DNA from 4 places in the Nonomuraea sp. NPDC050783 genome. Region 4 is predicted to be linked to each of the others. Evidence: riboswitches for the same ligand, from Rfam matches in the RefSeq annotation. Region 4 holds a riboswitch; each other region holds the start of a gene.
What was found. A riboswitch is a leader RNA that binds a small molecule or an ion and turns the genes downstream of it on or off. The one in region 4 is predicted to bind cyclic di-AMP.

Region 1: it holds a riboswitch for cyclic di-AMP, as region 4 does, so the genes downstream of both, AB0H75_RS16420 (NlpC/P60 family protein) here and AB0H75_RS10400 (C40 family peptidase) in region 4, are expected to answer to the same signal.
Region 2: it holds a riboswitch for cyclic di-AMP, as region 4 does, so the genes downstream of both, AB0H75_RS17890 (CHAP domain-containing protein) here and AB0H75_RS10400 (C40 family peptidase) in region 4, are expected to answer to the same signal.
Region 3: it holds a riboswitch for cyclic di-AMP, as region 4 does, so the genes downstream of both, AB0H75_RS23345 (hypothetical protein) here and AB0H75_RS10400 (C40 family peptidase) in region 4, are expected to answer to the same signal.

What each region holds. Positions count from the first base shown of each region.
Region 1 is NZ_JBFAHK010000005.1:393,186-400,804, forward strand. Features, by position in the region: gene AB0H75_RS16410 (RDD family protein) at 1-378, opposite strand, end outside; gene AB0H75_RS16415 (amino-acid N-acetyltransferase) at 464-1,033, opposite strand; cyclic di-AMP (ydaO/yuaA leader) riboswitch at 1,310-1,458, shown strand; gene AB0H75_RS16420 (NlpC/P60 family protein) at 1,464-2,510, shown strand; gene AB0H75_RS16425 (LuxR C-terminal-related transcriptional regulator) at 2,591-2,803, opposite strand; gene AB0H75_RS16430 (cytochrome P450) at 2,991-4,187, shown strand; gene AB0H75_RS16435 (winged helix-turn-helix transcriptional regulator) at 4,177-4,596, opposite strand; partial or broken gene AB0H75_RS16440 (NADP-dependent oxidoreductase) at 4,684-4,878, shown strand; gene AB0H75_RS16445 (zinc-binding dehydrogenase) at 5,358-5,603, shown strand; gene lysX (bifunctional lysylphosphatidylglycerol synthetase/lysine--tRNA ligase LysX) at 5,617-7,098, opposite strand; gene AB0H75_RS16455 (hypothetical protein) at 7,244-7,619, shown strand, end outside.
Region 2 is NZ_JBFAHK010000006.1:83,027-90,645, reverse strand. Features, by position in the region: gene AB0H75_RS17905 (hypothetical protein) at 1-458, opposite strand, end outside; gene AB0H75_RS17900 (aldo/keto reductase) at 579-1,400, shown strand; gene AB0H75_RS17895 (Gfo/Idh/MocA family protein) at 1,421-2,377, shown strand; cyclic di-AMP (ydaO/yuaA leader) riboswitch at 2,500-2,636, shown strand; gene AB0H75_RS17890 (CHAP domain-containing protein) at 2,649-3,359, shown strand; gene AB0H75_RS17885 (alpha/beta fold hydrolase) at 3,381-4,193, opposite strand; gene AB0H75_RS17880 (LysR family transcriptional regulator) at 4,252-5,124, shown strand; gene AB0H75_RS17875 (PadR family transcriptional regulator) at 5,184-5,768, opposite strand; gene AB0H75_RS17870 (class II aldolase/adducin family protein) at 5,898-6,542, shown strand; gene AB0H75_RS17865 (VOC family protein) at 6,539-7,438, shown strand; gene AB0H75_RS17860 (4-oxalocrotonate tautomerase family protein) at 7,440-7,619, shown strand, end outside.
Region 3 is NZ_JBFAHK010000008.1:154,952-162,570, forward strand. Features, by position in the region: gene AB0H75_RS23335 (winged helix-turn-helix transcriptional regulator) at 1-307, shown strand, start outside; gene AB0H75_RS23340 (alpha/beta fold hydrolase) at 386-1,234, opposite strand; gene AB0H75_RS23345 (hypothetical protein) at 1,288-2,235, opposite strand; cyclic di-AMP (ydaO/yuaA leader) riboswitch at 2,458-2,593, opposite strand; gene AB0H75_RS23350 (DUF5302 domain-containing protein) at 2,721-2,921, opposite strand; gene AB0H75_RS23355 (MDR family MFS transporter) at 2,971-4,428, opposite strand; gene AB0H75_RS23360 (PadR family transcriptional regulator) at 4,484-4,984, shown strand; gene AB0H75_RS23365 (rod shape-determining protein) at 5,069-6,034, shown strand; gene AB0H75_RS23370 (ABC transporter permease) at 6,152-7,372, opposite strand; gene AB0H75_RS23375 (ABC transporter ATP-binding protein) at 7,369-7,619, opposite strand, start outside.
Region 4 is NZ_JBFAHK010000003.1:490,708-498,326, reverse strand. Features, by position in the region: gene AB0H75_RS10435 (ABC transporter substrate-binding protein) at 1-387, shown strand, start outside; gene AB0H75_RS10430 (ABC transporter permease) at 384-1,295, shown strand; gene AB0H75_RS10425 (ABC transporter permease) at 1,277-2,047, shown strand; gene AB0H75_RS10420 (ABC transporter ATP-binding protein) at 2,034-3,455, shown strand; gene AB0H75_RS10415 (LysR family transcriptional regulator) at 3,500-4,387, opposite strand; gene AB0H75_RS10410 (class I SAM-dependent methyltransferase) at 4,458-5,165, shown strand; cyclic di-AMP (ydaO/yuaA leader) riboswitch at 5,453-5,610, shown strand; gene AB0H75_RS10405 (hypothetical protein) at 5,728-5,892, opposite strand; gene AB0H75_RS10400 (C40 family peptidase) at 5,903-6,238, shown strand; gene AB0H75_RS10395 (hypothetical protein) at 6,362-7,189, shown strand; gene AB0H75_RS10390 (M48 family metalloprotease) at 7,203-7,619, shown strand, end outside.

The DNA of each region.
Region 1 (7,619 bases), on a different contig from region 4:
GCCGTACTGCTGCTGCCCGTAGTCCGGCTGGGACTGCGGCTGCTGCCCGTAGCCGGGCTGCTGGCCGTAGCCCGGTTGGGACTGCGGCTGCTGGCCGTACTGCTGCTGGCCGTAGTCCGGCTGCGACTGCGGCTGCTGGCCGTACTGGGGCTGCTGGCCGTAGCCCTGCTGCCCGTACTGCGGCTGCTGGCCGTAGCCCTGCTGCTGGTTGTAGGGGGGTTGACCGAATGCGTCGTCCGCGCGGTAGCCGACCACGGTGGCGTCGGGGTCCGGCTCGCCGGGGTGGCGGCCGGGGTTCTGCTGCCCGTAGTGGGGATTGCCGGGCGCGGAGTTCTCGCCGGATTCGTCTTGTGGATACGGCGGCTGTCCGGTGCTCACCGTGTCACCTCGCTTCGAGTGCGCATGTGGCACATGTCAGGGCACATGCCTGTGCTGCCCAACGTATCGACATAGGTATCAACAATCACCTTTCCGTCTGGTCAAGGCCTGCGTCACCCGATGTCAGATGGAGCAGCATGCGGGTGTTGCCCAGGGTGTTCGGCTTGACGTGCTCCAGGTCGAGGAACTCCGCCACACCCTCGTCGTACGAGGCCAGCAACTCGGCGTAGACCTCAGGGGAGACGGGTGTTCCCTGGATGGGGCGGAAACCGTGCCTGGCGAAGAAGTCGACCTCAAAAGTCAGACAGAATACACGTCGCAGACCAAGATCCTTCGCCTGCTGTATGAGTGCCTCGACGATCCGGTGGCCGATGCCCATGCCGCGGTGTTCCGGATCGACGGCGACCGTACGGACCTCGGCGAGGTCCTCCCACAGGACGTGGAGGGCACCGCAGCCGGCGACCCGCCCGCCGAGCTCGGCCACCCAGAACTCCTGTACGTCCTCGTACAGCGTCACCGTGGTCTTCTCCAGGAGCCGGGGACCCGCGCCCGCGTAGGTGTCGACCAGGCGCCTGATCCCGCGGACGTCGGGCGTGCGGGCACGCCGGACCACCACCGCGGTCTCGGGCACTGTCAGTTCGGCCACCTGCTCCATGGCTCTCCAGAGTACAGATGTCATTACGGCTCGGACTTATCTCCCTCTGCCCGCGCCGTTCCACGCCACGCCCCGGTCACCTGCGGACAGGCCCGGCATCGACGTCCGTCCGGCAGAACCAACGGCAAAGAGGACATAAAGTCTCTTCTGTACGCTTGATCACGAGATCACCTTGTGACCCTTCAGTTGTGAAACCTCAACAGATCAAGCAGTTCTGGTTGAGCAGGAACCGGGAGTGCATTAGTGTCCAGCGACGATGTTCCCCGCGTGTCGTACGTGAGGAACACGCCCAATTCCCGCAAGGGAAGCCGGGGAACCGCCGATGGCGCCCGCCGCACGCCATCACGGGGTGAATCCGAGTCTTCGGTAGGGCTGCTCCGGCCCGAACCCGTCAGCTAACCCGGTAGGCGTCGAGGAAAGGAGCTGGTTGGTGAAGCGCACGCGTACGCGTGGGAACAAGAGGTCGGCGGGCACCGGTGCCCGCCCCGCGGAACGGCTCCGGCGGCCGTTCCGGCTCGGAGTGATGGCCACCGTGGTCGCCGCGCTCCTGGTCGCCGTCCCCACAGCCCCGGCGTCCGCGGATCCCAAGCCGTCGCTCAAGGAGCTGTCCGACAAGGTCGAGAAGCTGCACGTCGAGATCGAGACGCTGACGGAGCAGTACAACGGCCAGCGGGAGAAGTACAAGACCGCCAAGAAGGCCGCAGAGGCCGCGCAGAAGACGCTGGCCGACAGCCAGGCCGATCTGGCCGCCAAGCGCGCCAAGGCCGTCATGCTCGCCCAGAACGCCTACATCACCGGCGGGCTCAACCGCACCCTCGCCTTCACCCAGGCCAAGGATCCCGAGGCGTTCCTCGACCGCGCCGCCACCACGCAGGCGCTGGAGGCCCAGCAGGGCGAGGAGGTCAACCAGCTCCTCAAGGCCATGGACGCGGCCACCCGCGCCGAGGCCGGCGCCAAGACCCGCATCGAGGAGCTGCGCCGGATCGTCGCCGACCTCGAAGCCAAGCGCGAAAAGATCACCAAGCTGGTGGCCAGGACGGAGAGCAGCCTCTACCGGCGCGCGCTCGGCGAGGCCGGGCAGCCCGGCACCCGCGCGGTCCGCGTCAACCTGCCGATCCCGGGCAGCGGCAAGGCCGCCGAGGCCGTCAGGTGGGCGCTCACGCAGCAGCTCAAGCCGTACGTGTGGGGCGCCGCGGGCCCGAGCTCCTACGACTGCTCCGGCCTGGTCATGGCCGCCTTCCAGCGGGTCGGCATCTCGCTGCCGCACTACACCGGCGACCAGTGGACCGCGGGCCGGCACGTCTCCAGGGAGGAGCTGCGCCCGGGTGACCTGGTCTTCTTCTACAGCGATCTGCACCACGTCGGCATCTACATCGGCGGGGGCATGATGATCCACGCCCCGCGGACGGGTGACGTCGTGCGGGTCGCCTCGCTCGCGAACCGGCCCTTCGCCGGCGCGGTCCGCGTCGCGGACTGACCCCGTTCTCGAACCGGCCGCCCGCCTCCTGAGCGCCGGTCCGTCCTGCTTCGTCCCTCCCTGTCGATGAGCCGCGAGCCTCAGATGAGCTGGCGGCGTGCCGCCCAGGCCACGGCCTCGATGGCCGTGGCCACGCCGATCCGGTCACAGATGCCGCGCAACCGGCGGCGCACCGTCCTCCCACTGATGTCCAGACGCCTGCCCACGCGATCTACCGTGACGCCCTTGGCCAGCTCGCCGAGTAAAGCCAGATCCGCATGGCTCAGCTCAACGCCTTCAGTGAGCACATCCATCGGGAGCCCTCCCCCCCAACAGCAGAATTTGGACCATACAACGGGCCAAAGCCGCTCGTCTCGCAGACGGTAAACGCATCTCCGAAAGGTCGTCAAGCACGATAAATCCGCTCCTTGACGAGCGCTATTGACATGATCCCGCATATGTGACGTACTCGCCATATGCCGCCCGGATCCTGGACGCGTGATGACCGATCCCGTTGAGCGGTCCGCGGCTGCCTCTCCCTCCTCTCCCCACCCGGTGGACGTCCTGGGTTTTGATCCCTCCGACCCCGGTTTTCTGGATGATCCCTATGCGCGCTACCACGTGCTGCGCGAGCGCGGGCCGATCGTCCGCACGCCTGCCGGGCTGCTCGTCCTGACCGATCACGAGCTGTGCGGGACGATGCTGCGCGACCCCCGCTTCGGGCACGGATCGCCGCCTCCCGGTCACGAAGGGCCAGGTCAGCCCGTACAGTCCTTCCTCCGGCTGGACCCTCCCGACCACACCAGGCTGCGCGCCCTGGTCAGCCGGGCCTTCACGCCGCGCATGGTCGAGCGGCTGCGGCCCCGCGTCGAGGCGATCGCCGCCGGGCTGCTGGCCGCGCTGCCCGGGGAGGCCGACCTGGTTTCCGGTTTCGCCTATCCCCTGCCGGTCATGGTGATCACGGAGATGCTGGGGGTGCCGCCGGAAGATCGGGAGCGTTTCCGCGGGTGGAGCGAGGCACTTGCCCGTGGCCTTGACCCCATGCTTACAGAAGAGCTGATATCGAAAACCGGACGGGCCGGAAGTGAGTTTCGTGACTATTTTCGGCGCCTTACCGAGTTGCGGCGACGGCGGCCCGGAAATGACCTGCTGAGCGCACTGGTCCAGGTCGAGGAGCTGACCGAGGACGAGTTGCTGGCCACCTGCGTGCTGCTGCTCGTGGCCGGCCACGAGACGACCGTCAACCTCATCGCGAACGGCGTGCTCGCCCTGGCCCGCCACGGCCTGCTGCCGCACGCCGCCGAGCGGCCGCGGCAGGTGGTCGAGGAGGTGCTGCGGCACGATCCGCCGGTCCAGCTCACCGGGCGGGTCGCGCTGCGGGACGCGGAGCTGGGCGGCACGCCGGTGCCGGCGGGCACGGTGGTCGTCGCGCTGATCGGCGCGGCCAACCGCGACCCCGCGGTCTTCCCCGACCCCGACCGTTTCGACGTCACCCGCGAGCCGGGGCGCCACCTGGCCTTCGGCCTCGGCATCCACTTCTGCCTGGGGGCGACGCTGGCCAGGATGGAGGGCGAGATCGCGCTCTCCGCGCTGGCCGCGGCGGCGCCCCGGCTGGAGCCGGCCGATCCGGCGCCGCCTTACAAGCCGAACCTGGTGCTGCGCGGGCTCGCGCGGTTTCCGGTCCTGCTCAATCGCTGAAACCTTCATCGGCCCTGGCGCCGTCGTAGCGCTCCCTGGCCGCCTCGACCTCCTCGATGTGCCGCTCCGCCCAGCTCTTGATCGCGGCCACCAGCGGCATCAGGCTCTCGCCCAGCGGGGTCAGCTCGTAGTCCACCCGTACGGGCACCGCCGGCGTGAGCGTGCGCGAGACCAGGCCGTCGCGCTCCAGGCCACGCAGGGTCTGGGTGAGCATCTTCTGGCTCACGCCCGCGATGCGCCGGGACAGGTCGCTGTAGCGGCGCGGCCCGTCCCGCAGGGCGGTCAGCACCAGCGTGACCCATTTGTCGCTGAGCCGGTCGAGCAGCCTGCGCGACGGGCACTGGGCGAAATAGGCGTCGAACGCCTGCCTGGCCTCCTCGCGCCGCTCGGCCGCCGTCCTCGTCGTCATGGCTCCTCCAGGTGGGTTACGCACTTTCAGGTGCCTTCTTACTGAAAGAGAGTAACTTTTCCTAGGATTTCCGGCATGACGACGTACATGCGTGCATTGACCGGCGGTTCCGGCGCTCCCCGGCTGGTGACGGCACCGGTGCCCCAGGCCGGGCCCCGCCAGGTGCGGATCAAGGTGTCCGCCGCCGGGGTGAACCCCTTCGACCTGGCCATCGCGGCCGGCACCGCGGCCGACTACGGGGTGGCGCGGCGGCTGGAGTCGTACGGGCTCGGCTTCGACGCCGCCGGGACCGTGGACCAGGTGGGCGAGGGCGCCGGCTTCCTGGTGGGCGAGCAGGTGATCGGCCTGGCGGCCCGCCTGGAGGTGCCCTACAAGGCGCAGGCCGAGTACGTGGTGCTGGACGCCGAGGCGGTGGCGCGGGCGCCGCGCGGCCTCGACCCGGCGGCGGCCGCCACGATCCCGCTCAACGCGCTGACCGCCTGGCAGGCACTCGACAGGACCGGGCTCGGCCCCGGGCGGACGTTGCTGGTGACCGGGGCGGCCGGCGCGGTCGGCGGCTACCTGGTGGAGCTGGCCCGGCTGCGCGGCCTGCGGGTGGCGGCGGTCGCGGGGACCGCGGACGAGGAGCTGGTGCGCGGCCTGGGGGCCGAGTGGTTCGTGGCGCGCGGCGAGGGCCTGGCCGACCGGGTGCGGCCGTGGTGCCCGGAGGCGCGGACGCCGCCGTGGACGCCGCCGTGCTCGGCCTGGCGGCCCTGGACGCGGTGCGCGACGGCGGCGGCTTCGTGGCGCTCACGGCCGGGGCGGCGCCGGTCGGGCTGCGGGGCATCGACGTGGCCACCGTGTTCTTCCGCGCCGACGCGGCCCAGCTCGCCGAGATCGTGCGGCTGGTGGAGGCCGGGCGGCTGACGCCCAGGGTGGCGGGGACGTACCCGCTGGAGAAGGCGGCCGACGCGCACGCCCGCCTGGCGGCGGGTGGCGTGCGCGGTCGGCTCGTCCTCCTGCCCTGAGGGCAGGAGCGGCTCACTGCGTGGGCTTGACCAGCGGGAACAGGATGGTCTCGCGGATGTTCCTGCCGGTGAACGCCATGATCATGCGGTCGATGCCGGCGCCCATGCCGCCGGTGGGCGGCATGCCGTACTCCAGGGCCGTCAGGAAGTCCTCGTCGAGCTGCATCGCCTCGGGGTCGCCCCCGGCGGCCAGCAGCGACTGCTCCACCAGCCGGCGCCGCTGCTCGATCGGGTCGTTGAGCTCGGAGTAGGCCGTGCCCAGCTCGGTGCCGAAACCGATGAGGTCCCACTTCTCGGTCAGCAGCGGGTTGTCGCGGTGCAGGCGGGCCAGCGGGGAGGTCTCCAGCGGGTAGTCCATGACGAACGTCGGCTGCACGAGCGTGTGCTCCACCAGCGCCTCGAACAGCTCCTGCACGAGCTTGCCCGGGCCCCACTTCGGGTCCCAGTGCACCTCGCGCCGGTCGGCGATCTTGCGCAGCTCCTCCAGCGTCGTGGCCGTGGTGATCTCCTCGCCGACGGCCTCGGAGACCAGGCCGTAGAGGGTGACCCGCGGCCACTCGGCCAGGCCGAGATCGATCTCGACGCCGTCGTGGACGACCACGGTGGTGTCGAGGGCGGCCACGACGGCCTTCTGGTACATCCGCTGCGTCAGGTCGGCCATGTCGTGGTAGTCGAGGTAGGTGCCGTACGCCTCCAGCATGGTGAACTCGGGGTTGTGCGTGGAGTCGGCGCCCTCGTTGCGGAAGTTGCGGTTGATCTCGAAGACCTTCTCGATGCCGCCGACCACGAGCCGCTTGAGGTAGAGCTCGATCGCGATGCGCAGATAGAGCTCCATGTCGTAGGCGTTGATGTGGGTCCGGAAGGGCCGGGCCGCCGCGCCGCCGTGGATGGGCTGCAACATCGGCGTCTCGACCTCGAGGTAGCCCTCCTCGTGCCAGAAGTCGCGCACCGCGCGCACGGTGGCGCTGCGCACGCGGGCCATCTTCCTGGCCTCGTCGTTGACGATGAGATCGACGTAACGCTGGCGCACGCGGGCCTCGGGGTCGGTGAGGCCGAGGTGCTTCTCCGGCAGCGGCCGCAGGCACTTGGAGGTGATCAGCCAGTCGTCGGCCAGGATCGACAGCTCGCCCCGGCGCGAGGTGATGACCTCGCCGGTCACGCCGACGTGGTCGCCGAGGTCGACGTCGCGCTTCCAGCGTGCGAGCGACTCCTCGCCCACCCGGTCGAGCGAGATCATGACCTGCAGGTCGGACTCGCCGTCGCGGATGGTGGCGAAGCAGAGCTTGCCGCCCACGCGGCTGAGCATGACGCGGCCGGCCACCGAGACGGTGTCGCCGGTGGCGGTGTCGGGCTCAAGGCCCTGGTATTTCGCCCTGACCTCGGCGTTGGTCGCCGTACGGGGGAAATTCACCGGGTAAGGGTCGACGCCTTCGCCGCGAAGGCGGTCGAGCTTCTCCCTCCGGATGCGCATCTGCTCGGGAAGTTCGTCGCTCACAGCATCAAAGCGTAGGGGATACGGCGAACTGCAAGGTCTCGTCGGCCCGCTGCAGGGACTCTGCAAGAGGTCTCTTTTATCAATATCTCACGAGCTCAGGGGGGAGCCGGCAGGGAGCCGGCCCAGGGAAGCTCCAGGAGAGAAGATGTTAAAGAAGATCGCGACCGGCACTCTCGCCGCCGCAGCCACCACCGCGCTGGCCCTGTCGATGTCCGGCGCCGCGTTCGCCTCCTCGCCCGACTATGACGACTACTCCTCGCACTGGGGCCCGGTGTACTCCAAGCACTACCAGGCCAAGGCCTCGGGTCAGGTCAGCGTCAACTGGGACCACGACGGCGAGTCCAACGAGGTGCACGTCTACGGCCGCCTCTGGGACCGCGACAACCGCAGCTACGACGAGGGCGGCAAGTGCGCGTTCGTGAAGTTCCAGGCCGAGGACTTCGACGACGACTGGTCGCCGGTCTACTTCAAGAAGTACTGCGGCTACCCCGGCTACAAGAAGTTCCACTTCGAGGAGAACG
Region 2 (7,619 bases), on a different contig from region 4:
ACGCTGAGCGCGGTGAAGACCGACACCTCGCTCAGCCGCAGCCGCAGCGCGGCGGCCAGGCCCAGCGCGGCGCGCGGCACGGCCTGCTCGGCGCGGGCGCGCAGCAGCGGCCGGGTCGGCCCGGCGGCCAGCAGCTCCAGCAGCCGCAGCGTGGCCAGGCCGTCGTCCACGATGACGACGCGGCCCGGCCAGGACGCCAGCCAGCGCAGCTGCACCTTGCCGGAGAAGGCGTCGCCGACGGCCTGGACCCGGCGGGGCATGCGCTCGCGCGGCTCGGCCAGCACCAGCCCGTCGGGCAGCACGAGGGAGCGCAGCTCCGCGCGGGTGGCCTTCAGCGGCCGCAGGCCCGCGCGCGGCACGACGGCCGTCTCGGGCCCGAGGAGCCCGGCGTGGTGGGCCTCGACGGCGCACAGCATCTGGAGCGGGGACTCCACCCAGGCCGACGCCCGTGCGACCACTCGTTGCCCTCCCAGCCGGGTGATGGGCCCTCCCAGTGGGGGTGATGGCCCGTTCATGACCCCGTTAAGTTACCCCTGCCGCTTTAAGGCGCTCGGAACGCGATGTGAACAATGGGAGGTATGAACTCGCTCATGCTCAACACCGACGGCGTGCAGATCCCGCAGCTCGGGTTCGGCGTCTGGCAGATTCCCGACGACGAGGCCGAGCAGGCCGTACGGATCGCGCTGGAGACCGGCTACCGGCACATCGACACCGCCGCCGCGTACGGCAACGAGGAGGGCGTGGGCCGCGCCGTGCGCGGCAGCGGGCTGCCGCGCGAGAAGGTGTTCGTGACCACCAAGCTGTGGAACGGCGACCACGGCCGCGCCGAGCAGGCGTTCGAGGAGAGCCTGTCCCGGCTCGGCCTCGACTACGTCGACCTCTTCCTCATCCACTGGCCGGTCCCGCGGCAGGACAAGTACGTGCAGGCGTGGAAGGCCCTGGAGAAGATCTACCGGGACGGCCGCGCCAGGGCGATCGGCGTGTCCAACTTCACCGTCCGGACCCTCACCCGGCTGACGGAGGAGACCGGCATCACCCCGGCGCTCAACCAGATCGAGCTCCACCCCTACCTGCAGCAGCGCGAGATGCGGGAGTTCCACGAGGCCAACGGCATCCTCACCGAGGCGTGGAGCCCGCTCGGGCAGGGCAAGGGCCTGCTGGGCGACCCGGCGCTGCGGGTGCTGTCGGAGAAGTACGGCAGGACGCCCGCCCAGATCGTGCTGCGCTGGCACCTGCAGCTCGGCAACGTCGTCATCCCCAAGTCCGCCACGCCGGCGCGGATCAAGGAGAACATCGACGTGTTCGACTTCATCCTCGACACCGAGGACATGGCCGCCATCGGGGCCCTCAACCAGGGCAAGCGCCTCGGACCCGACCCCGACACCTTCAACGCCGCCTGACCCGTCTACGATCTCGCCCTGTGCGAGATTTCACGTGGGGCATAGCGGCGACCGGCGGCATCGCGCGGACCGTGGGGGCGGCCATCGCGGCCGAGCCCGGCATGCGGGTGGCCGCCGTCGGCTCCCGCGACCTCGGGCGGGCCCAGGCCCTGGCCGCGACGCTGGGCGCGGAGTCGGCGTACGGCTCCTACGAGCAGCTGTGCGCCGACCCGGCCGTGGACGCGGTCTACGTCGCCACGCCCCACGCCCAGCACCTGCCGGTGGCCGCGGCCGCGATCGCGCACGGCAAGGCCGTGTTGTGCGAGAAGCCGCTCGCCGCCACCGTGGAGGACGCCGCGACGATGGTGCGCCTGGCGCGCGAGGCGGGCGTCTTCCTCATGGAGGCGATGTGGATGCGGTTCAACCCGCTCATCCGCAGGCTCGCCGCCGACGAGCGGTTCGGCGAGATCCGCTCGGTGCAGGCGTCGTTCGGCTTCTCGCTGCCCTACGACCCGGCGCACCGGCTGTGGGCGCCCGAGCTGGGCGGCGGCGCCCTGCTCGACCTCGGCATCTACCCGTTCGGGCTGGCCCAGCTCCTGCTCGGCCGGCCCGCCGAGCTGCGGGTGACCGGCTCCCTGGCGCCCAGTGGGGTGGACGCGGAGGCGGCCGGGGTGCTCGTGTATCCCGGGGGCGGGCACGCCCTGGTGGCGGCCTCGCTGCTGGCGCACTACCCCAACGACGCCCACGTGGTGGGCACCGGGCTGCGGGCGCACCTCCCGGCGCCGTTCTGGGCGCCGGAGCGGATCGTGCTGACCGGGCCGCCCGGCACGGAGGCGGAGGAGCACGTGCTCGACCCGGCCGACAACGGTTACGCCGGCGAGCTGCGCGAGGTCCGCGCGGCGGTGGCCGAGGGCAGGACCGAATCGGCGATCATGCCTCTTGACGAATCCCTTGCCATGATGGGGCTTCTGGCCGACGCGCGGCGGCAACTCGGCTAGCTGGACTTTTAGGGATTTGTAATCCCCTTGCCACATGTATTACCTTGTGGGGCATCTCAGGGCATACGTCCGGTTTGTCCGACTATGTCTGACCATCGCGAGTGACATCGCATCACAGGATCGTCCTGTGACCGCTGAATCCGCCCGTGCGCGGAACCGGGGACCCACGTCCTTGGGGTGAATCGGCATAGACATGCCGTAGGGCAGCTTCCACGCCCGAACCCGTCAGCTAACCCGGTAAGCGGCATGGAAGCAAGGAGTAAGCCCCTCGATGGCCAAGCACCGCATCACCGCTGCCCGAAAGATGAGCATCGCCCGCGCCGCGCTCGGCGCGACCGTCATCGCCGGCGCCTTCGGCGCGCACGCCTCCGCGAACGCCGACAGCGCCCCCGCTCCCGAGCAGCAGATCACCGGGCAGGCCCCAGCCGCCGACCACGCCGCCGACCACGCCGCGCCCCGGTCCCGCACGAACGACGAGACCCGCATCAGCGTCACCGCCGACCAGGTCCTGGCCCTGGCCCGCTCCCAGGTCGGCACCAGCGAGAACGACGCCGGCGGCGGCACCCCGTACCAGCAGTGGTACGCCGCCTCCCGGCGGGCCGCCGAGACCATCGCCCGCGACGGCGGCAGGCCCGCCGACTACCTCAACGCCCCCTGGTGCGCCATGTTCGTCTCCTGGGTCGGCGAGAAGACCGGCGCCCGCCCGCAGGTCGGCTGGGACGCCTACACCGTCACCTACGCCAAGTGGTTCGAGGCCAACGACCGCTTCGGGACCCTCGCCAAGCCCGGCGCCGTGGTGTTCTTCTCCTGGAGCGGCAGCAAGGACCTCGACGACATCAACCACGTCGGGTTCGTCGTCAAGGACAACAGGGACGGCACGATCTCCACGATCGAGGGCAACACCGGCAACGGCAAGGTGGAGGAGCGCGTCCGGCCGAAGTCGCAGGTCGTCGGCTACGGCTACCCGGAGTACGCCTCCTGAGCCTGGCTCCGGCCCGCCCCCTCAGGCGAAGAAGCGGGCCAGGGCCGCGGTGACCGCGGCCGGGTCGTTCTCCATCGGGATGTGCCCGGCGCGCGGGACGCGGACCAGCTCGGTCTCCGGCATCTCGGCGGCGAAGCGCTCGGCGTACCGCACCTCCTGGAAGGTGTCGTCCTCGCCCCACACCAGCAGCTTCGGCGTCCGGTCGGCCCGCAGGGCGGGCACCAGGTCGAGCGTGTAGCGGCTGTCGGCGGCGCCCGCCAGCGCCATCCAGGAGCGGCGGACCCGGGCCTCCCGCCAGGGGCTCAGGTAGTCGGCCAGCTCTTCCTCCGACGCCGGGCGGGCCAGCGCCGTGGTGACCGCCGCGCGGCGGGCCGCCAGCAGCTCCTCGGCCGTCACCGCGGCCACCGCCGCGGGGTCGCGGAAGCGGGCCACGCCCGGCACCGGCCAGGAGTCGTAGGTCACCGAGTTGACCAGCGCCAGCCGCCGCACCTTCGCCGTCCCGGCGGCCAGCAGGTGCTGCGCCACGGCGCCGCCGATGTCGTGGCCGGCTACGTCCAGCGGCCCGGCCGCGCCCAGCGCCGCGGCGAAGCGGGCCGCCCACTCCGCCAGCCGGGGCACCGCCGCCGTCTCCAGGGTCAGCTCCCCCTCGGAGCGGCCCAGCCCCGGCAGGTCCACCGCGACCGGCCGCAGCCCGGCCGCGGCCAGGCCGTCCAGCACGGGCCGCCAGACCCGGCTCCAGTACGTCCCGTGCAGCAGCAGCACCAGCGGCCCCTCGCCCGCCGTGAGGTAGCTCGCCCGCAACCCGTCGATCTCGATCGTCATCCGTTCAGCCATGCCATAACCATCGTGTTCTGGACGGTGGCCGGTCAAATACCAGTTAGGGTATGGCGGTATGACTCTGGCGCAGCTCCGGGCACTGATCGCGGTCGCCGAGCACGGCGGGTTCACCGCCGCCGCCGAGCACACCGGCATGTCCCAGCCCGCCGTCAGCCGCGCCGTCGCCGCCCTGGAGCGCGAGCTCGGCGCGGCCCTGCTCGTCCGCCACCGCGACGGCGTCGCGCTCACCGAGGCCGGCCGGCGCGCCGTCGAGCGCGCCCGCGAGGCGCTGCGCCACTTCGACCTCGTCCGCGCCGACGTGGCCGCCGCCGCCGGCGCGATCACCGGCGAGCTGCGCCTGGCCAGCCTGCCCACCGCCACCGGCACCCTCATCGCCCGCCTGCTGCGGGCCCTCACCGACCGCCACCCGCACATCCGCGTGCGGCTGCTGGAGGGCGTGGACGACGACATCCGCGAGTGGCTGCGGCGCGGCGGCGTCGAGGTGGGCGTCGTCACGCTGCCCGCCCCCGGGCTGGAGACCGTGCCGCTCAGCACGCACGACATGGTGGCCGCGCTGCCCGCCGGGCACCCGCTGGCCGCGCGGCCGGTGGTGCCCGTGGCCGCGCTGGCCGGGCACCCGTTCATCCTCACCACCGCGGGCTGCCGGCCGCTCATCACGGGCGCGGCGCGGGAGGCGGGCGCCGCGCTGGACATCGCCTTCGAGGCCAGCGGGGCAGGCGCGATCCTGGAGATGGTCTCCGCCGGGCTCGGCGTCAGCATCGTGCCCACGCTGGGCCTGCCCGCCGACCTCGGCACGGTGGTGACCCGGCCGCTGGAGCCCCGGACCACCCGGACGCTGGCGCTGGCGGTGACCTCGCGCGCCGCCTGCTCCCCCGCCGCCCGCGCCTTCCTCGACCAGGCCGCCGCCGTCGTCACCCCCGCCGCTTGAGCCCCAGCGAGGCCCGCGGGGATCGCGGCCGGTGACCGGCGGGAGCGGGCCCCTGGCGGCTACCGGCCCGGGTCCTGTTCCAGCAGGCGCAGGCTCTCGCGGGCCCACTCGGCGCGGGCCCGCGCGACGGCGATCTGGCCCGCGAACACGTGCGCCTTCAGCGCGGCGATGCGGTCGTGCTCGGCCGGCGGGCGGTTCTTCAGCCGCTCCCTGAGCAGGTCGGTGTCCTTGGCCAGCAGCGCCTCCCGGTGCGCCCGCCACTCGGCGGCGAGCTGCTCCTGCTCGGCGATGAACGCCTTGAGCACCGACGCCGCCCGGTCCGGCTCGATCATGTCGAAGAACAGGGCCTGCAGGAAGAACGCGTCGCGCGCCGGGGGCGGGGGGTGGGCGGTGCCGAGCCAGGTCCGCAGCTCCTCCAGCCCGCGCTCGGTGATCGAGTAGACGGTCCGCCTCAGCCTGGTGCCCCGGATCTCCTTCTGGCCCTCGATGAGCCCGGCCTCCTCCATCTGGCGCAGGGTCGGGTAGATCTGGCTCTGCGGCGCCGACCACACCCAGCGCGGGGCGGCCTCGAAGAAGCGGGTCAGCTCGTACCCGTTCATGGGGCGCGCCTCCAGGACGCCGAGCAGCGCGTGCTGAAGCGACATGCCCACCAGCATAGGGAGGCGCTGACTCGTTCCCCTGGAACATGTATGGAGATACAGGTATTGTCCTCCCTGTCGTACGCGGGCGATCTTCCGCGTGGGCGGACGAGCGACCGGGGAGGTGCTGCGGCGGTGCGCACGGAGCTGGCCCGGGCGGGGCGGGCGCTGGCGGCGGCGAGGCTGGTGACCGCGTTCGGGCACGTCTCCGCCCGGATCGCGGACGGGCGCCTGCTGATGACGCCGCCGGTCCCCCTCGGCACCCTGACCGAGGACTCCCCGTACGCCGTGCTCGACCTCGACGCCGGCGACCTGCCCGGAGGCGCGCCCCGCGAGGCGTGGATCCACGTCGAGATCGCCCGCGCCCGGCCCGGCGCCGGCGCGATCTGCCGGGCGCAGCCGCCCACCGCCACCGCCCTGGCCTCGGCCGGGGTGCCGATCCGGCCGCTGCACGGGCAGGGCGCCTTCCTCGGGCCGGAGGTCCCCGTGCTCGACGACGCGGTGCTCGTCCGCGACCGGGCGCGCGGGCGGGCGCTGGCCGACCGGCTCGGCGGGGCCCCCGCCCTCGTGCTGCGCGGCAACGGCGCGGTCACCACCGGCGCGAGCGTCGGCGAGGCCGTCGCCCTCATGTGGGTGCTGGAGGCCAGCGCCCGCATGAACGCCACCGCCACCGCCGCCGGCACCCCCGTCCCCCTGAGCCCCGCCGAGCAGGAGGCGTGGCGGGCCGCAGGCCCCGAGCTGCTCCCCCGCATCTGGTCCCACCTCCAGGAGTCCTCATGATCGAGTTGACGGACATCGCCTACGTCCGCTCCGGCGCCGCCGACCTCGACACCGCCGTGAGCTTCGCGGTGGACGTCGTCGGCATGGAGCTGACCGCCCGCGAGGACGACGTCGCCTACCTGCGCGCCGACCACCGCCACCACTGCCTCGCCCTGGTCGGGGGCGAGTCCGGCGTCATCAGCTCCGGCTTCGCCGTCCGCGACGAGGACGCGCTGGCCGCCGCCGAGACCGAGCTGGAGAAGGCGGGCGTCGCCGTCGCGCGGGGCGGCGCCGAGGAGGCCCGCTCGCGCCGGGTCCGCGACTTCCTGTCCTTCGACGACCCGTTCGGCAACCGGATCGACCTGGTGATCGACCAGGTGACGCTCACCGCGCCGGTCCGGCACGGGCGCGAGGCCGGCATCACCGAGTTCGGCCACCTGTGCCTGGACGCGCCGGACGTGCGCGAGGCGTACCGCTTCTGGTCGGGCCTGTTCAACGCCCGCGTCTCCGACTGGATCGGCGACTGGGCCTGCCTCATGCGCATCGACCAGGTCCACCACAAGCTGGCCGTCTTCCAGGGCAGCAGGCCCGGCCTGTGCCACATCAACTTCCAGGTGGACTCGCTCGACGACGTCATGCGCAACTGGCACTTCCTGGAGGCCAACGGCGTCGAGATCGAGATGGGCCCCGGCCGGCACCCGCAGTCCACGGCCGTCTTCGTCTACTTCAAGGGCCCCGAGGGCATCACCTACGAGTACTCATGGGGCGTGCGCCTCATCACCGACGAGGACGCCTGGCGCCCCCGCTACTTCGACCCCGCCGAGCCGGGCTCGATCGACATGTGGCAGGGCCCGACCCGCCGCGTCCACACCCAGCCCCAGATCCGCCGCCCCCTGCCGTCGAGGAACGAGGACTGACATGCCGCTGGTCGAGGTGACCCTGTCCGCCGGGCGCGAGCCGGCCGCCATCCGGGCGCTCATCCACGAGCTGCACGCCGCCGTCGAGCGCTCCATCGGCTCGCCGGCCCAGAGCATCCGGGTGATCGTCCGCGAGGTGCCGCGTACCCACTGGGCGGCCGGCGACCGGACGCTCGCCGAG
Region 3 (7,619 bases), on a different contig from region 4:
GGTCCTGGACAGGATCGGTGACAAGTGGTCGACACTGGTGCTGCTCAGCCTCCGGGGCGGGCCGATGCGCTTCACGCAGCTCCGCACGCGCATCGGGGGCGTCACGCCGAAGGTGCTCACCCAGACCCTGCGGGCGATGGAGCAGGACGGGCTGGTGACGCGGAAGGTGTTCGCCGAGGTGCCGCCGCGCGTGGAGTACACGCTGACCGAGCTGGGGCACTCGCTGCACGGGCCGCTGTCGGTGGTGGCCGAGTGGGCTGAACGGAATGTGGCGGAGATCCTCCGCTGCCGCGAGAGTTTTTCGTGACTCGCACCCTTGTCCGCCCTGCCCGGGCATGCCGTGGCCCGCGCCCGGTCCGGGGCGCGGGCCGCCGCGCGCCCGGGCTCAGGCGCCGCTCGTGAGCTTGGTGATCTCGCCGACGATCTCGGGCCAGAGCGCGCGCGGCAGGTCGTGTCCCATGCCGGGGTACGTCACCAGCCGGGCGCCGGGAATGGCCGCGGCCGTGGCCCGGCCGCCGGCCACGGGGACGAGCTGGTCGGCCTCGCCGTGCAGGACCAGCGCGGGCACGCTCACCCGGCCGAGTGCCTCGACGCGGCTGCCCGAGGCCATGATGGCGGCGAGCTGGCGGCCGGTGCCCGCGGGGTCGAAGCAGCGGTCGTAGGCCAGCCCGGCGAGCGTGGTGACGCGCTCGCGGTCCAGCTCGTAGCCGGGCGAGCCGATGACGGACCAGGTCCGCACCGCCTGCGCCAGCACGCCCTCGCGGTCCGCGGCCGGCCTGGCCATGAGGATCGCGGCCGCCTCGGCGGTCGGCGGGGCGATCTCGGGGCTCGGGGTGGACATGATGGAGGTCAGGGTCAGCACGCGCGCCGGATGGCGGATGGCCAGGGCCTGGGCGATCATCCCGCCCATCGAGGCGCCCACCACGTGGGCCCGCGGCCAGCCGAGGGCGTCCATGAGGCCGGCGGTGTCGTCGGCCATGTCGTCCAGCAGGTACGGCGGCGCCGCCCCGTGCGCGGGCAGGCCCGCCTGGTCGAGGTGGGTGGACAGGCCGGCGTCGCGGTTGTCGAACCGGACGACGTGGTGCCCCTGCTCGGCCAGGAGCTCGCAGAACTCCTCGTCCCAGTGGATGAGCTGGGCGCCGAGGCCCATGATGAGGAGCAGCGGCCGGCCTTCCGGCGAGCCGAAGCTCTCGTAGGCGATGTCGATGCCGTTGGCGGTTACGTGCGTGGTCACCGCACTAGAATGTCATTCTGGTGCGGTGACGTAAAGCTCCGCCGCAGGCCGCGTCAGCGCTTGGCCAGCCGTCTGAGGCGGTCGATGCCCAGCACCAGGCCCCCGCCGGCCAGGGCGAGCACGCCCGACAGCAGGGTGCGGCCCACGCCGCCGTTCTCCTCGGCCTGACCCACGGAGGCGGCCTCGACCGGGCGCCCGGTGGACTCCTCCTGCCCGGCGGGGGCGGAGGCGGGGGCGGAGGCAGGGGCGGGGGCGACGGCCCTGCCGGAGCCCGCGGCCGCCTCGGCGGTCCGCTCGGCCTCGGCGGCGGGCCGCTCGGCGGACCCGGTGGCGGACCCCGTGGCGGACCCGGTGGCCGGCTTCTCGGCTTCCGTGGCGGGCTCCTCGGCGGGCCGCTCGGGCTTCGTGGCGGCCGCGGGCCGCTGTGCCGGCTCGCTCGCCTCGGCCAGGACCTTCGGGGGCTCGGCCGGGTCGTTGTCGCGTACCGCCCAGGCGCCGGTGGAGAAGGCGACCGGGTAGTTCTTCTTGCCGACGCCGGGGCCCCACTTGGTGATGACGTACTGGACCTTGATGTGGCCCTGACCGCCGACGCCGTCCACGCCGAGCGTGCTGGAGTTGAACGTGCCGCCGGTCAGCTCGGCGAAGGTCTTGGCGTCCAGATCCAGCATGACGCCGCGGCTGGAGGGGACGCCGGGGCCGCGGTCGCCGACGAAGAACGGCGCCTTCTTGCCCTTGTAGAGCACGTAGCCCTCGGTCATGAGGGGCCAGCTCGGGCTGGCGGCCAGGCCCTTCTGCATGGGCTTGCCGCTGGCCGGCAGTCCCGTGTCACCGGCCCGGCCGGAGGCGTCGTCCCAGAAGTAGGAGGCCGTGGTCGAGCCCTTGAGCAGGATCTTCTCGTCGGTGTCGGCGTGGGCGGCGGCGCCGAGGGAGCAGGCGGTGAGCGCGCCGAGCGAACAGGCCGTGAGCAAGGCGAAGGAACGCAGGCCGGAGCGAGCAGACATGGAGCAGTGAGGTCCTTCGTGAGGGGACAGGGACGCGCTTCAGCGGAACTTCAGGGGAGAAGGGCGCAGCCAGGGAGGACACCTGACACAGGGGGCTGCGCGAAGCGCGGGAAAAGCCTGGTTGACAGGCTGCTCAGCGAGCGGCCGGCACGACGCCGACGGCGGAGATGGCGGCCCGGTGGGAGCCGGCGTCTGGAGGTGTGACGCGGTGAGACATGTGGGTGTTCCTCTCCATCACGCCTACCGGGTTAGCTGACGGGTTCGGACGAGGAGCTGCCCTACCGGCGCAGTGCCGGATTCACCCCAACAAGGTGGGTCCCCGGTTCCCGGCTGGTGCGGGATTCGGCTGGTCAATGGCCCACACTTAACCACCCATAACGGACGAACGCAAACGAATCGTCATGAATAGGACAAAAGATCTACCTATCCCCTAGGCAAAGAAAGAGGGGGCGCGGAATATCCGCGCCCCCTGCGTCGTCCGGATCTCAGCCGCCGCTCTTGCGCCTGAAGGATCGCTTGTTCGCGGCCGGACCGTGCGTCCCGTGGATCTTCGACGGGTCGCCGCCCTTACCGCCCGCGCCCCCGCCCGCATGCTGGTTGCGCTTGCGCTCCAGCGCCTCGCGGAACTTGCGCTTCATCTCGTCCTCGGGTGTTTCGCTGACTTCCGGCTCCGATGACTCCGCCATTGAGGACCTCCATGATGTTGGGGACCCTCACAGCTTCGCACGATGCTCCTTACGACGCGAAACTGGCCTCAACCTTGCTCTGCTGAACGGCCGGCACCTCCAGCCGCCTGCCGGGCATGGCGATCAGCGCCACGAGGGCGACCAGCGCGCCCGCCACGCCCAGCGACGGGATGACCGCGGCCGAGGCGGCGGCGTGCGCGGCGGGCAGGCCGTGCAGCGGCGCCTGCTCGGCCAGCGTCGAGGTGTAGAGGGTGCCGCCGACGGCCAGCGCCACCGAGCCGCCGATCTGGCGGAAGAAGGTGAGGTTGGCCGAGGCCGTGCCGATGTAGGCGGGCGGTACCGACTGCTGGACGGCCACGGTCAGCCCCGACAACATCGGCCCCATGCCCAGCCCGATCAGCGCCATCCACACCGCCAGCGCCAGGCCGCCGGTGTGCGCGGTGAGGCCGAGGCACAGCAGCGTGCCGGCCACGAGCAGGAACGGGGCGGCCACCAGCCACGGCTTGTAGACCCTGGTCCTGGACATGAGCGAGCCCATGATGGCGCTGCCCGCGACCATGGCCAGCATCATCGGGTAGATCCGCAGGCCCGACTCGGTCGCGTCGGCGCCCAGCGCCTCCTGGAAGTAGCGCGGCAGGAAGACGACGCCGGCGTACATGCAGAAGGCCGTGCAGAACGAGGTCACGTTGACCAGCGTGTACGTACGCACGCCGAACAGGTGCATCGGCATGATCGGGTTGGCCGCCCGCCGCTCCACCACCACGAACACCACCAGTGCCGCCAGCGCCAGCAGGATCGGCCCCGCCACGGGCAGGTCCACCCACGTGTGGCCGTCCAGCCCCTTCTCCGTCAGCCCCAGCAGCAGCGCGGTGATGGCCACCGTGAAGACCGCGATGCCCGCGTAGTCGGGGCGCCCGCCGCCGCCGGTGCCCGCCCGGCGCGGCAGGCGCAGCGCGACGACCGCGATCACCAGCGCGCCGAGCGGCACGTTGACGTAGAAGGCCCAGCGCCAGCTCGCGTGGTCGGTGAACAGGCCGCCGAGGAACGGCCCCGCCAGGTACGTCAGCCCCATCACGCCGCCGAGCGCGCCCTGGGTGCGGGCACCCCGCGGGCTGCCCGGCGGGAACATCTCCATCACCAGCGCGAGCGACAGCGGCAGCAACGCGCCCGCGCCCAGCCCCTGCAACGCCCGGAAGGCGATGAGCTGCACCATGTCCTGGGCCACGCCGCACAGGGCCGAGCCCACGACGAACACCACCATCCCGATCAGCAGCAGGGGTTTCCTGCCGTGCTGGTCGGACAGCCGGCCGTAGAGCGGCACAGTCACCGTCGAGGTGAGCAGGTAGGCGGTGACGACCCAGGTGTACAGCTCGCCGCCGCCCAGCTCGGCGACGATGCGCGGCAGCGCGGTGCCGACGATCGTCTGGTCGAGCATCGCCAGGAACATGCCGCCCAGCGCGGCCACCAGGACCGCGACACCCGGCTCCGTCTTCGTGTCATTATTCACATGTGAAGACTGATATGTAAGAGCTTACATGTCAAGTCTTCGCTATGCTGAAACCATGTCCCTGCGGATCGCGCTCCTGGGGCTGCTCTCGGCCGTGGGGCCCGCGAGCGGCTACGACCTGGCGAAGAAGTTCGAGCTGTCGCTCAACCACGTCTGGCAGGCCGGGCACACGCAGATCTATCCGGAGCTGCTGAAGATGGCCGCCGACGGCCTGGTGGACGCCGGCTCCGAGGGCGTCAGGGGCCGCAAGACCTACACGATCACGCCGGAGGGCAGGCGGCGGCTCCACGAGTGGATGACCGAGCACGCGCCCGCGGTCGTGGTGCGCAACGAGGTCGCGCTCCAGGCGTTCCTGCTGCCGCTGCTCGACCGCGACGACGCGATCGCGGTGGTCGAGCGGATGAAGGCCGGTTTCGAGGCGCGGCTGGCGACGTTGCAGTGCCAGCCCAGCGGCGGGATCGGCTCGCACGCGCTGAAGCTGGGCCTGGCGCAGGTGCGGGCCAGCATCCGGTGGGCCGAGGAGACCCTGGCGGAGCTGAAGGGCGCGGGCGGGTAAAGGGAGACCGTTCCGTTCCTGGTGTTGCGTTGGGGTTCCTCCGGAAAAGGAATCCGACATGATGGACATATCCCCTGGACAGCCATGAGCCTGCTCGGCGTGGACCTGGGGGCGGCACGTACCCGGATCTACGCCAGGCGCAGGGGCATCGTCCTGGACGAGCCCTCGGCCGTCGTCCGCGACGCCAGGACGGGCAGGATCGTGAGCTACGGCGCCGAGACCGGCGACGACGGCCACGAGACGTGCCGGCCCGTCAGCGGCGGGCTGCCGGCCGACGACGAGCTGACCCGGCTGCTGGTCCGCCACTTCCTGCGCCGGGTGCACCGCCGGCCCTTCGCCCGGCCGCGCCTGGTCATGGCGGTGCCCGAGCACGCCACGGCGATCGACCGGGCGGCGCTGCGGGAGGTGGCGTACGAGGCCGAGGCCCGCGGCCTCCTGCTGGTCCCGCACGGGCTGGCGGCGGCGCTCGGCGCGGGCGTGCCGGTCGGCGACGGCGCCGGGTGGATGGTCATCGACATCGGGCGGGACGCGGCGCGGGTCGCCGTCCTGTCCCACGGGGCGGTGGTGGCCGCGGGCACGGTCCCGGTCGGCGGCCGGGCCCTCACCCTCGCCGTCGCCCGCCTGGTGGAGCGCGAGCACGGCCTGCTCCTCGACGAGGACGAGGTGGAGGCCGTGAAACGCGAGCACGGTCCGCCGGACCGGCAGGTGCTCGTCCGGGGACGGGACGCGGAGACCGGACGGGAGCGCGCCGCCTCGCTGCCCGTGCGGCTCGTCCGCGAGGCGACCAGGCAGCCGGTGGAGACCATCGCGCAGGCGGCCGTGGACACCGTCGAGCGCTGCCCGCCCGAGCTGGTCGCCGACCTCGGCGAGCGCGGGGCGGTGCTGGTGGGCGGCGGCGCGCTGCTGCGCGGCCTGGACCGGTGGCTGCGTGTCGCGCTGCGCATGCCGGTGCGGCGGGCGGAGCGGCCCGTCGAGTCCGTGGCGCTCGGGCTGGGCCGCTGCGTGGAGGACCAGGACCTGGTCAACCGGCTCAAGGCCGTGGCTCCCTGACGTGCCCGGCTTCGCCAGTACTCGCACTCTCTTGCGGCGTTTGCCCTGTAGGCCGCGACGGCCGCCGGTAACCGGCAGGACGACCTGCTACGCGGCCGCCGGGCCGGAGACCGGCGGTCACGGGGCCGAGAGGGCTTCCGTCGGGGACAGGCGCGAGGCCCGTACGGCCGGGTAGAGCCCCGCCACCGCGCCGATGGCGAGCGTCGCCGCGAGCCCGCCCCCCGTCGCCCAGACCGGCACCACCGAAGGCCAGCCGCTGTAGAGCGCGTAGCCCATCGTCACCGCCGTGCCCAGCAGGACGCCACCGGCCCCGCCCATCGCGGACAGCAGCAGCGACTCGGCCAGGAACTGGGTGCGGATCTGCCCCCGGGTCGCACCCAGCGAGCGGCGCAGGCCGATCTCGGACCGGCGCTCCAGCACCGAGATCACCATCGTGTTGGCCACGCCGACCCCGCCCACGAGCAGCGCCACCGCGCCCACGCCCAGCAGCAGGTTCGCGAACGCCTGACTGGTCGCCTGCTTGGCGGCCAGCGCGTCGGACGGGCGGGAGACGTCCACCTCGTTCGGCGCCTCCGGGTTGGCCGTGGCGGCCAGGACCTCGCGCACGCTCTCCAGCTGGGACTCCTCCGAGCGGGTGTAGAGCGTCGTGGGATGGCCGTCGAAGCCCAGCCGCTCCTCGGCGACCGGCCAGCCGACCAGCACGCCGCTGTCCAGCTCGGTGGCGAGCGCCACCGGGTTCAGCACGCCGATCACGGTGAAGCGGACGCCGCCGACCACGACCTGCGTGTCCGGTCCCGCCGCGCCGATGCCGAGCCGCCGCGCGGCGGACGAGCCCAGCACGGCGGCCGGGTAGCGCTCGGTGGCCTGGTTGAGCCAGCCGCCGTCGCGCAGGGTCGCGCCGATGGTGGCGGGCAGGTCGAGACGGGCGGCGTAGGCGGTGATGCCGCCGGTCTGGGCCTCGGGGATCCGCTCCGAGCGGTACACCTTCGCCTCGGGGATCTTGCCGATGGACGAGGCCGCCTGCACCGGGCCGATGCGCTCGATCATCGCCTCGGACTCCGCCGGGAGCTGCGCCTCCTCGCCCATCAGGGTGGTGCCGGAGGAGATGGTGAGCAGGTTCGTGCCGAGGGCGGACAGGGTGCGGTCGAGCTCCGCCCCCGAGGACGACGAGAGCCCGACCACGCCGACCATGGCCGCGATGCCGATGGCGATGCCCAGCGCGGACAGGAACGCCCGCAGCGGGCGGGTACGCAGGCCGACCGCGCCGACGCGCATGATGTCGGCCGGGCGCATCCTGGCCGGGGACAGCTTGGGACGTTCCACCTCGATGACGGTCATCGTCCCACCTGCCCGGACTCGGCCATCGCGGAGCCGCCCGGGACGGCGGCGGCGGGATCGGCAGCGGGATCGGCAGCGGGATCGGCAGCGGGGCCGGCAGCGGGGCCGGCGGCGGGATCGGCGGAGTCGGTGACGATCCGGCCGTCGCGCATGGTGACCTGGCGGGGCAGCCCGGCGGCGATCTCGCGGTCGTGGGTGATGATCACGATGGTGGTGCCCGCCGCGTTGAGCTCGCGCAGCAGCTCCA
Region 4 (7,619 bases):
CTGAAGGCCACGATCGTGAACGGCAGCAAGGACACGTACTGGTCGGACATCCTCACCAAGGGCTCCCTCGTCAGCTTCCGCTCCGGGGCGATGCCGATCGAGACCCACATCGCGCAGCGGTTGCTGTCCACCTCGACCACGAACGCCACCAAGTGGGCCAGGCCGGAGTTCGACGCCCTCTACGACAAGGCCGTCTCCGCGCCGTCCGCCGCCGACCGGGAGGCCGCCTACCTGAGCATGCAGCGGATGCTGCACGCCGAGGGCGGGCTCCTGGTGTGGGGGTTCGCCGACTGGATCGTCGCCACCTCGCCCCACGTGACCGGCGTACGCCCCGCGCCCGCCAACACGCTGGACTGGGCCAGGTTCGACAAGGTGAGACTGGCTTGAACCTGACCCGTTACGCCGCTCGTCGGCTGGCCGTCGGCGTCCTTCAGGTCGCCGGGGTCGCCTGCCTGGTGTTCCTGATGGTGGAGTCCCTGCCCGGCGACGCCGCGGTGGTGCTGGCCGGCGACCAGCCCGACCCGGCCAGGATCGCGGCCATCCGCGCCGCCCTCGGCCTGGACCGTCCCCTCGCCGAGCGTCTCACCACCTGGGCCTCGGCCCTGGCACGGGGGGACTTCGGAACCTCGCTCGTCTCCGGCCGTCCGGTCACCGGCATCGTCCTGGACGCGCTGGCCCCCACAGCCGTGCTGGCCGGCCTCACCGCGCTGATCCTGGTGCCGCTCTCGGTCGCGCTCGGGGTCGCCGCCGCCCGGCGCGAGGGCGGCCGGTTCGACCGGGCGCTGACCACGGTGAGCGCCGCGCTCTACGCCGTGCCGGAGTTCGCGCTGGCCATCGTGCTGGTGGCGGTCTTCGGCGTGACGCTGGCGTGGCTGCCGCCGACCGGTCTCGGTGGGCTCAGCGCCGCTGCCCTGGTGCTGCCGGTGTCGGTGCTGCTGGTCCGGCCCCTCTGCTCCACCGGGCGGCTGGTCCGCTCCGCGATGATCGACGTCCTGGCCTCGCCGTACGTGCGGCACGCCCGCCGCCTGGGGCTCGGCTGGTTCGCGCACGCGCTGCCCAACGCGCTCGCGCCCGCCGTGCAGCACCTGGCCCGCACCGTCGACTGGCTGCTCGGCGGTGTCATCGTGGTGGAGGCCGTGTTCGTGATCCCCGGGCTCGGCAGCACCCTCGCCGACGCGGTCGGCCACCGGGACCTTCCCGTGTTACAAGGGCTCGCGCTCCTGTTCGCCGTCACGACCGTCGTGGTGAACCTGCTCGCCGACGTCGTGTCCTTCCGATGGGCGCCACGCGCGTGAGGTACCTGCTGCTCGCCGTGCCGCTGATCGTGGCCGTCGCGGGGCCGCTGATCCCGTACGAGCTCGTACGTTCCGCCTCCTTCGCCGACGTGGGCCTGCTCGGCACCGACTTCGCCGGGCGCGACGTCTGGCACCAGGTGCTCGTGGGCGGGCGGACCCTGGTCCTGACCGCCCTGCTGGCCACCGCGGGCGCGTACCTGCTGGGCACTCTGTGGGGTCTGGCCGCGGCGAGTGCGCCCAGGATGCTCGACGAGGCCCTGATGCGGCCGCTCGACGTGCTCATGGCGGTGCCCTCCCTGCTGCTCCTCCTGGTGGTGGCGGCCCTGGCCCCCGAAGGCGTGCTCGTCTGGACCGTCATGCTGGTCCACCTGCCCGACATCGCCCGCCTGGTACGCGCCTGCGCCCTGGAGGCCGGCAGCCGCCCGGCCGTGGAGGCCATGCGGTTGCAGGGCGAGGGCTGGTGGCGGATCAACGTCGGGTTCGTCGCCCGGTCCATGGCTCGCGTGCTCGCCACCGACGCGGGCAGCAGGCTGACCGGCTCGCTCTACCTCATCGCCGCCGCGAGTTTCCTCGGCGTAGGAGTGGCGCCGGACGCGGACGACTGGGCGGTGATGGTCGACCGCAACCGGGGCGGGCTCTTCCTCAACCCGTGGGCCGTACTCGCCCCCTCCCTGATGATCGTCATGCTCGCCGTGGGGCTGAACCTCACGGTGGACCGCGTACTGAAGAGAGCCCGTCATGCTCCACGTTGACGATCTGACGGTCACCGTGCCCGGACGGACCCTGGTGGACGGAGTCAGCTTCACCCTGCCCGCCGCGAGCACGCTGGCCCTGGTCGGCGCCTCCGGCAGTGGCAAGACCACCACGGCGCTCGCCCTGCTCGGCGAGTACCCGCCCGGCGCCCGCGTCACCGGCCGCGTCACCGTGGCCGGACGCCACATCGACAGCGTTCAGCCTCCGCCGCCCGGAACCGTCGGATTCATCCCGCAACACCCCGCGACCGCGCTCAATCCGGTGTTGCGCATCGGGACCGTGCTCCGCCAGATCGCGGCGCGCCACGGCACCGCCGTGCACGAGGCCCTGCGCAAGGCGCGCCTTCCTGGCGACCGGGACTTCCTCCGCCGTTTCCCGCACCAGTTGTCCGGCGGGCAGCAACAGCGACTCGTCCTGGCCCACGCCCTGCTGGCCGACCCTTCTGTCATCGTCGCCGACGAACCCACCACCGGCCAGGACGCGGTCACCCGGGCCGAGGTCGCCGCCGAACTGTCCGGGCTCGGCATCGCCGTCGTGCTGCTCAGCCACGACCTCGAACTGGTACGAGAACTGGCCGACCAGGTCGTCGTGCTCAAGGACGGCCGCGTCGTCGAGTTCGGGCCCGCGGTCCTGGACTCCCCGCGCACCGAGTACGCCAAGGCCCTGGTCACCGCGCAACCCCGCGAGCCGGAGCCCCGCGCGGAACCGGATGTTCTCCTGGAGATCGAAGACCTCGGCGCCGGGATCCTGCGCGAGGTGACACTTGACGTCACCCGCGGCGAACGCCTGGCGGTCGTCGGCCGCTCAGGCAGCGGAAAGACGACGCTCGCCCGCTGCGTCGCCGGCCTGCGCCCTTGGTCCGGCGGCGCCATCCGCCTGGCCGGCCGCCCCCTGCCTCAGCGGCGCGACCGCACCGACCTGACCCGCATCCAGTACGTCTTCCAGAACGCCCTGGCCTCGTTCGACCCCCACCGCGCCGTCGTGGACCAGGTCGCCAGAACCGCCGTACGCCTGCGTGCCCTGCCCGCGCCCACCGCCCGCGAAGAGGCCGCCGAGACCCTCGCCGCGCTCGGCCTGAACCGCGACGCCGCCCGACGACGCCCCCACGCGCTCTCCGGCGGCGAACTCCAGCGCGCCGCCCTGGCACGCGCCCTTCTCGCCCGCCCCGACGTACTGGTCTGCGACGAGATCACCTCCGGCCTCGACCCCGTCACGCAGGCCGAGGTACTCGACCTGCTCACCGACCTCGACGTGACCCTGATCGTCATCAGCCACGACCTCCCCTTGGTCGCGCGGATCGCGGACCGGGTCGCGGTCATCCACGACGGCCGTCTGGTCGAGCACGGCCCCGCCCGAATGCTCGGCCGCCCCGCCCGCCGAGTGCTCCTCCCGGCCCCTGACCAGTAAGGCACTGCTTTCGGCGCCCGCCCCAACGAGCCGGCAAAGCACTGTCAGGCGGAGCGCAGGGTGGTGAGGAAGGTGGAGACGGCCGGGGGGCGGTCGGTCGGGGGGAGGGTGGCGGCGAGGACGGTGCGGCGGGGGAGGGCCGGCACGGGGCGCAGGAGCCGGATGTCGGACCGCGCGGCGCCGTATCCCGCGATCGACGGATAGAGCATGACCCCCACCCCGGCCGCCACCAGCCCTTGCCGGCCGTTCCAGTCGTCGCAGACGTGGCTGATGCGCGGCGGCCCGCCCAGCGCCGCCGCCAGCGGGGCGAGCGGCCCGAGGCAGTCGGGATGCGTGCCGTCGATCCAGGGCTCCCCGGCCAGCTCCCGCAGCCGCACCCGCCCGCCCGCCGACGCCAGCGGGTGCGCGGCCGGCAGGGCGACCAGGAGCTCGTCCTCGTGCAGCGGGGTCAGGGTGACGCCCGGGGTGTCCGCCATGTCCCAGGAGGTGAGCAGTGCGAGGTCGGCGGTGCCTTCCAGCACGGCCTCGCACGGGTCGTGCTCGCCGGAGCGCACGGTCAGCGACAGCTCCACCCCGGGATGCCTGGCGGTGAACGCGCGGAAGCGCTCCGGCAGGTACGTCGTCACCGCGCTCGGGAACGCCGACACCCGCACCCGTCCCGCCTCGGCCGTCGCGAAGGCCCGCATCCGGGTCTCGAACAGCCGCACCCCGCGCAGCACCTCCCCGGCCTGCTCCAGCGCCGCCCGTCCGGCGTCGGTCGCCCGGACGCCGCGCGGCAGCCGCTCGAACAGCCGCACCCCCGCACGCCGCTCCAGCGTGGCGATCTGCCGGGACACGGCCGGCTGCGTCATGGACAGCTCCTCGGCCGCCGCCGAGAACGAGCCGAGCCTGCCGACCTCCACCAGAACCCGCAACGACCACAGATCAACCATGCGCCCAGCTTATGGGTTCCATGCCAGACCCGCAGTGGTGCGCATGGGAGCGAACCCGCATGCTCGACGCATGGAGAACCTGGACAACCACCAGCAGGCATGGCTCGACGAGGAGCTGCCGCCGGGCCCGCAACGCGTCCTGGACGCCGGTTGCGGGCGTGGCGAGCTGGCCGCGGCACTCATCCGGCGCGGCCACGAGGTCACCGCGATCGACAGCGCGGCGGAGGCCGTGGCGGCGGCCCGCGCGGCCGGGGTGCCCGCCCTGCGTGCCGACCTGACCGTCCGCGACGGCGCGCCCTTCTACGACGGCGGATCGTACGAAGTGATCGTCATGTCGCTCTCGCTGCACCACATGCACCCGCTCGGCGCGGCACTCGACCACGCGTACGACCTGCTGATACCGGGCGGGACGTTGCTGGTGGACGAGTTCGCGTGGGACTGGGCGGACGCGGCCACCGCCGCCTGGTTCTACGATGCCGGATCGTTGCTGGCCGCCGCCGGCGTGGCGGACTTCCCGCGGGAGGGTGGCGATCCGGCTGGGCGGTGGCGCGCGGCGCACCACGACCATCATCCGGCGGCGGACATGCTGACGGCGCTCGGCGAGCGGTTCGAGGTGGTCAGCCTGCGCCGTGAACCGTACATAACCCGATATATCGGCGGAAAGGTCGTGAACGGTCACACCAAGGTCGTCGAGGAGCTGTGGCGCATCGAGCGTGACCGGCTCGCCGCCGGCGCCCTCGCGGCGACGGGGTTCCGGATGAAGGCGAGAAAGGTGTGACAAAAGTGACGAATGGGACCTTACACCGGGCTGTGCCGCGAATTGTGAGCAGGGTCACATTCGGGTAACAGCGTCTGGTGTTCCAGCAGGGGTTTCGATCCTGACTGGACTTCCTTTCTGATCTTTACAACCTGCCGTTCCCTTTGCCGATCCGTGACCTTTCGGCGTAACTTCTGGCGTCGCGACGGCACGCCATGTCGCCGCGAACCTCCATCGGTCCCCCCGATGTGTGCCAGATACCAATCCGCCGGTCGCGCCCGTACGTCCCCATGCGAACAACCTCAACGGGCGGCGACCTGCCGAATCCGTGCAGCCAGGAGCACGGAGCCGGGGAACCACCGATCCCGTCCCCGGGATCAGGGGTGAATCGGCGCGTATCGCGCCGTAGGGCTACTTCCAGGCCCGAATCCGTCAGCTAACCCGGTAGGCGTTCGTGGAAGCTCCAAGGAGAAATCCTGTCTACCTCCCCGCAGAACCCCCGTCTGTCCCGCCTTGCCCTGAGTGGCGCGGCGCTCACGATGACCGTGACGGCCGGAGGGACGATCCTCCATGCCCCAGCGGCTCAGGCGGCGACGACGAGCGGCTCGGCCGCGGCCTCCACCGTCACCACCACCACCGCCACCACGACCTCCGTGGCCAGGGCCGGCACCGCCGCCAGGTCGGCGAAGGCCAAGGTGAGGTCGGCGAGGACCGCCAGGGCCGCTCGGCAGAAAGCGAGGGCCTTCAAGGCCGTCGCCGTGGCCAAGAAGCAGATCGGTGACCCGTACCGCTACGGCGGCACCGGGCCCGGCTCGTTCGACTGCTCCGGACTCGTCCAGTACGCCTGGAAGAAGGCCGGGGTGAGGCTCCCGCGCGTGGCGAGCAGCCAGTTCGCCCGTATCAGGACGAAGGTCTCCTGGAAGAGGCTCAAGCCGGGTGACCTGATGTTCTTCAGCGGTCTCGGCCACGTCGGCATGTACGTCGGCAAGGGCAAGATGATCCACTCGCCCAGGACGGGCGAGCGGGTACGCATCGACAAGCTGAGCGGATGGCGCAGGTCGTCGTTCGTGGGCGCGGCCCGTCCCGGCGCGTGACAGCGGCCCCGCCACGGCCCCGGAAGGGACCGTGGCGGGGCCGCCCGTCTTCGTCCCCTTTGTCTTCGTCCCCTCTGTCTTCGCCTCTGTCTTCGCCCGGCGCGACTACTACTATCGGGCATCGTGTCCGAGCAGGTGAGCCGACGGGGTGCGGTGACCGCCCTCCTGCTCCTCGCCACCGCCCTCGCCCCGGCCGCGGACGCCCCTCTCACCGGCCCCTCCTCGCCGGTCCCCGGAGCGCGCGGCCTCTGGCCGGGGGAGTCCGTCACCGTCAGGGGAGCGCGGGCCGTGGTCGTCGGGCACGGGACGCCGCCCGCCACGCTCGGCGAGCTGGCGCGCCGGGCCGACACCGCCGCCCTCCGGGTCGCCGACGTCCTCGGCGGGCCGGTGCGTCCGCTGATCGTCGTCCCGCGCTCCGCCGCCGAGGCGGCCCGGCTGGCCGGTACGGGCCCGATCGACGGCCTGGCCGCCCTGGCCGACGGCGACCGGGTGATCGTCGTCCCCGAGGTCTTCGCCCGGCTCAACCCCACCGGCAGGGACGTCGTGCTCGCCCACGAGCTCACCCACGTCGCCGCCGGCACCGACCGGCTGCCGGTCTGGCTCTACGAGGGGTTCGCCGACTACGTCGGCTACCGCGACTCGGGACTGCCCGTACGGGTCGCCGCCGCCGAGCTGGCCGATGAGGTGCGAGCCGGACGCCTGCCCAGCGAATTGCCCGGACCTGCGGCTTTCGCGGCGGACGGGCGGGACCCGGCGCGGCTCGCGCGGGCGTACCAGGAGGCCTGGCTGGCGTGTCGATTCATCGCTGACCGGCTCGGTGAGGGGACCCTGGTACGGCTCTACCGTGCGGCCCAGGTGGTCGGCGTCCATCGGGCGCTCGCCTCGCTGGGGCTCTCCGCGGCCACGCTGACGGCACGGTGGCGCGCGTACATGCGAGAGCAGCTCGCGTAGGAGGGGGAGGCAGATGAGCGAACGGCAGGAGACGGACGACTCCGCGCCCGAGGCGGGCACGCCCGCCGGCGGTGACCGGGCGGACGGCCTGGAACAGGGTCATGGTGGAACCATGGCCGCGACGAAGGACGACGACCACCAAGGGCCCGGCGACGCCCCCGGGTTCGGCGGCGACCCCCGACCGGGCGACCACCTCCGCCCCGGCGACCGCCTCCAACCCGGCGTGCTGCCCGCAGCCGACGCGAAACGGCCCTCCAGCACGGACGGGCCCTCCGGCGCGGAACCCGCTGGGACCGGCGAAAGGGCCGGGACCGAGCAACCCACCGTGACCGGCGACCGAGCCCGGACCGCACAACCCACCCAGGACGGCGACCGGGCCGAGCAGGGCGACCCGGCCGAGGGTGACCGGGCCGAGGGCGACAATCGGGCC